DNA from 2 places in the Rhizobium sp. IBUN genome. Region 2 is predicted to be linked to the other one. Evidence: predicted binding sites of a transcription regulator. Region 2 holds the regulator's gene; the other holds the start of a gene.
What was found. The regulator HrcA, encoded in region 2, represses chaperone genes, less so after heat shock. The targets are predictions, from matches to a motif close to GTTAGCACTCNCNNNNNGNGAGTGCTAAC.

Region 1: the regulator HrcA is predicted to act here: its motif matches at 1,472-1,500, upstream of RHIBUN_RS0129575 (co-chaperone GroES).

Annotation. Positions count from the first base shown of each region.
Region 1 is NZ_AZNV01000055.1:5,123-7,521, reverse strand. It holds gene groL (chaperonin GroEL) at 1-961, opposite strand, end outside; gene RHIBUN_RS0129575 (co-chaperone GroES) at 1,009-1,323, opposite strand; partial or broken gene RHIBUN_RS35955 (aspartate-semialdehyde dehydrogenase) at 1,604-1,898, shown strand; gene RHIBUN_RS35950 (DUF982 domain-containing protein) at 2,187-2,399, opposite strand, start outside.
Region 2 is NZ_AZNV01000003.1:179,522-181,920, reverse strand. It holds gene grpE (nucleotide exchange factor GrpE) at 1-141, opposite strand, end outside; gene RHIBUN_RS0104960 (GFA family protein) at 361-795, shown strand; gene hrcA (heat-inducible transcriptional repressor HrcA) at 801-1,889, opposite strand; gene rph (ribonuclease PH) at 2,065-2,399, shown strand, end outside.

The DNA.
Region 1 (2,399 bases), on a different contig from region 2:
TGGCACGCCCAAGCATGTTCAGCGTCACGTTCTCCAGTTTGATGCCGAGGTCTTCGGAAATGACCGTGCCGCCGGTCAGGATGGCAATATCTTCCAGCATAGCCTTACGCCGATCGCCGAAGCCCGGAGCCTTGACGGCAGCAATCTTCAGGCCGCCACGCAGCTTGTTGACGACCAGCGTAGCGAGTGCCTCGCCTTCGACGTCCTCGGCGATGATGAGAAGCGCCTTGCCGGACTGCACGACGGCTTCGAGAAGCGGGAGCATCGATTGCAGGTTCGAGAGCTTCTTCTCGTGGATGAGGATACAAGGATCTTCGAACTCGACCCGCATCTTGTCAGCATTGGTGACGAAGTAGGGGCTGAGATAGCCGCGATCGAACTGCATGCCTTCGACGACTTCGAGCTCGGTTTCGGCGGTTTTGGCTTCCTCCACGGTGATGACGCCTTCGTTGCCGACCTTCTCCATTGCTTCAGCAAGGTAACGGCCAATCTCGGAATCACCGTTAGCGGAGATCGTGCCGACTTGGGCGATCTCGGAATTGTTGGAGATCTTGCGCGCGTTGGTCTTCAGTTCCTTGACGACAGCGTCGACGGCAAGGTCGATGCCGCGCTTCAGGTCCATTGGGTTCATGCCGGACGCCACCGCCTTGGCACCTTCCCTGACGATTGCCTGGGCAAGAACGGTCGCCGTCGTTGTGCCGTCGCCAGCGAGATCGTTGGTCTTCGAAGCCACCTCGCGCAGCATCTGGGCTCCCATGTTCTCGAACTTGTCCTCAAGCTCGATTTCTTTGGCGACCGTTACGCCATCCTTGGTTATGCGCGGCGCGCCGAAGGACTTGTCGATAACGACGTTACGACCCTTCGGGCCAAGTGTCACCTTCACAGCATTGGCAAGCACATCCACCCCACGCAGCATTCGTTCACGGGCATCGGTGTGGAACTTGACTTCTTTCGCAGCCATTTCTTTAACTCCTCAATAGGCAGCTAATTTAACTGATCGGTCGGCCTTCAGGCGGCCTGCTTCTGCTCTGCCGGGGCTTCGATGATGCCCAAGGCATCGCTTTTCTTCATGATCAGCAGGTCTTCGCCGTTGATCTTGATCTCAGTGCCGGACCATTTGCCGAACAGGATGCGATCGCCAGCCCTGACGTCGAGCGGCTGGACCTGGCCGGCATCGTTACGCGCGCCGGGTCCGACGGCGATGACCTCGCCTTCCTGTGGTTTTTCTTTGGCGGTATCGGGAATGATGATGCCGCCCTTGGTTTTTTCTTCGGACTCAACCCGGCGGACTAGAATGCGATCATGAAGCGGTCGGAACGACATGTTTTCCTCCGATGGACAAACAATGATGACGTTGTTCCCCTGGCCGAACCGGATGACCAGTCCGGGCGGGAGCAAAACCTCAGTCGAGCGTTTTGCGCGAAATGATCTGGTTTTGCGATTTTTCGATTTCAAGAGGTCAAAACAAAAAAATGACTCTCTTCAGAGGCGGCTGCTAACACGCTGGAAAAAAACAACAACAGGGGTCTTTACGTTTGAAAATCCGTTGCTGGCCTCAAAATTTTGCGCCACATTCGCCAGTGTCACTAAACGGAGATGAAGCATGGGATTTTCATCGGATCTGGAGTGTCAGCTCAATGGCTTCGGCCTCACCCACTGCCCATAAACTCTACCGCATTCCTGATTTTGAATCCGTGCTGCAACCCTTCGTTTGGCAAGATTGCTCCCGATTTTCCTGCGATGCAGAAGTTCCTTGATTACTGGCGGGCCAATCTCGATGGGTGCTGCATTCCATCCGCTATACGTATCAGCGCCTGACCGGGGTGCCGCGTCGAAGGCGAGTTCAAGCTGCACTGAGACTTGAATCCGGATTCTTCGGTTCTTGGCTTTTTTCGTGACGCAGGTTTGATGAGCCCGGCCTATCGCACGTCACCGGTCTCCGTGTGATGATGGGTCGCGGAAGCCAGTTGCTCCAGACTGCTTGCGTAGGTCGTCGGAATTTAGGGGCTCATCTTGTGACTGAACTGTTTTCGAGACATCACAACATCCTCCATGAAGAACGTCTCTGTTTCGATCGCTTTGGAGGCCCCGCTAGAAGAGCGGGCAAGCGTTGGGACTGAAGGGTCGAGGCAAATGCCTCTGGCCGATAAAGGCGGTTGCCGGTCATTCGTTCCGGCGTTGTCGGATCAGAAATGTCGGTGAGCGGTTTCCGATAAGCCGTGGCCGCTCGCTCGCCTGATAACGCTTCGAGCCGCAAAGCCCGCCTCTAGGCATGCCGCGAGAAAGAGTTCTTTACTTACCGCGGGAGGAGTTTGTCGATTGAGAGCATTTCGGCAGCTCGCTACTGCTGCGTCGTGATACGCACCGTGTACCTTGGGCCAATCGTTCTCAAGAAAGTC
Region 2 (2,399 bases):
GCGCAGCTCTGCGTTCTCGCCCTTCAGAAGTTCCAGCGGATCGGGCTGTGCGGTGGCTTCGTTCTCGACGTTTGCGGCAGCGTCCGCTGCGGCTTCGGCCGCGGCTGCGTCAGGTCCGTTCTTCGTCGTTTCGTCAGTCATGACGTTCTCCGGTGATTGGTGTCTTTTAGGATGTGCCCGATATCGAGCTTTGACGGGCAAAAATCAAGTCTGCGTGACTGAAAAGCGCGCGATGCGGGGCAACTCATGCCGGGTTGAGCGAGAGGGCCAGCTTGACTTGCTCGCGCTAAAGTTCTTTTATTTTAGAGCTACCTAAATCTTTCTTGCTTCGGCCTAATCCTGGGTCAGGGAGCTGCTACCATGAGCGATCAGAAAAGCTATTCCGGGCGCTGCTTCTGCGGCGCCGTGGAGATTGTTGCTACCGGCGAACCGGTGGCGATGGGATACTGCCACTGTGCCTCCTGCCGGCATTGGTCCGCAGGGCCGGTCAATGCCTTCACGCTCTGGCAGCCGCAGGCTGTCCGGGTCACTAAAGGCGGAGAGCATGTCGAGGGCTATCAGAAGTCCGATACCAGCGTGCGGAAGTTCTGCGAGCTGTGCGGTGGGCATCTCTACACCGAGCACCCGACCTGGGGCGTCACCGACGTCTACGCGGCACTTCTGCCGGATCTCGACTACACCCCGGCGCTGCACGTGAACTATCAGGAGAGCGTGCTGCGCATTCGTGACGGCCTGCCCAAATATAGAGACATGCCCGCGGAGATGGGCGGCTCGGGCGACACGTTGCCTGAGTAGCTGCGCTACTTCGCGCTGCGTGACAGTCGCGTCATAAGCTGAGCGGTATAATCCACCATCGGGACGATGCGCGAGTAGTTGAGACGCGTCGGCCCGATCACTCCCACGGCACCGACAATGCGGTCGTCATCATCACGATATGGCGCAACGATCAACGACGAGCCGGAGAGCGAGAAGAGCTTGTTCTCCGAGCCGATGAAAATGCGCACACCTGGCCCGCTTTCGGCCAGATTGAGGAGTTCCAGCAAGCTGTCTTTTTTCTCGAGGTCGTCGAACAGCATGCGCAGGCGGTCGAGATCGTCGGCACCGGCGAGACCGGCGAGCAAATTGGCGCGGCCGCGAATGATGAGCTGAGCCGGTTTGCCTTCGTCCGCGCTGCCGGACCACACAGCGATGCCGCGCTCGACGAGATCCTGCGACAGCGTGTCGAGTTCGCGGCGGACATCGTCCTTCAGTCGGCTCAGCTGATTGCGCAGTTCCGGCAGCGTCTGGCCGGTCATATGCGCGTTGAGGAAGTTTGCGGCCTCGGTCAATTGCGATGATGTGACGCCTGCCGGAAGCTCGATGATGCGGTTTTCCACCTGGTCGTGATCGCCAACGAGCACCGCAAGCGCCTTGGTCGGCTCGAGGCGAATGAACTCGACATGCTTGAGCACAGGATCGCTTTTCGAGGTGATGACAAGTCCGGCGCCGCGCGAAATGCCCGAGAGCATTCGGCTCGCCTCGTTCATCATCAATTCCATCGGATTGTCGCGGCTTTCGGCGCGCACCTGCCGATCGATGTTGGCACGATCCTCGGCCGAGAGATCGCCCACCTGCATGAAGGCGTCGACGAAGAAGCGCAGGCCGATCTGCGTCGGCAGACGCCCGGAACTGACATGCGGTGAATAGATGAGGCCGAGTTCTTCCAGATCGCTCATCACATTGCGTACGGACGCCGGCGACAGCGACATCGGCAGGATTCGCGAAAGGTTGCGGGAACCGAGCGGTTCGCCCGTTTCCAGATAGCCCTCCACGATGCGGCGAAAGATTTCCTTGGAGCGTTCATCCAGCGCAGCCACTGCCTCTGAAACCGACGTCGATCTGAACTCCATGAAACCTTGCGTACCCGTGCTGACGATGATCCGACAAAATATAGCCAATCTCTCCGCAGCGGCAAAAGGGAAATTGCAAATGGACGCTGCCAATCGTAGAAGCTCTCAACACCATAGCACGCATGATCTACCCGAAGCCTGCTTGGGTCTTCGGCACGATGATTAGGAGAATAGTATGCGGCCCTCAGGCAGAAAAACCGACCAGATGCGCAAGGTCTCTTTCGAGCGCAATTTCTCCAAGCACGCGGAAGGCTCCTGTCTGGTGAAGTTCGGCGATACGCATGTGGTGTGCACGGCGAGCGTCGAGGAAAAGCCGCCGGCATGGCTGCGCAACACCGGCAAGGGCTGGGTTACGGCCGAATACGGCATGCTGCCGCGCGCCACCGGCGATCGCATGAAGCGCGAAGCTGCGGCCGGCAAGCAGGGCGGTCGCACCCAGGAGATCCAGCGCCTGATCGGCCGCTCGCTGCGCGCCGTCGTCGACCTCAAGGAGCTCGGCGAGCGCCAGAT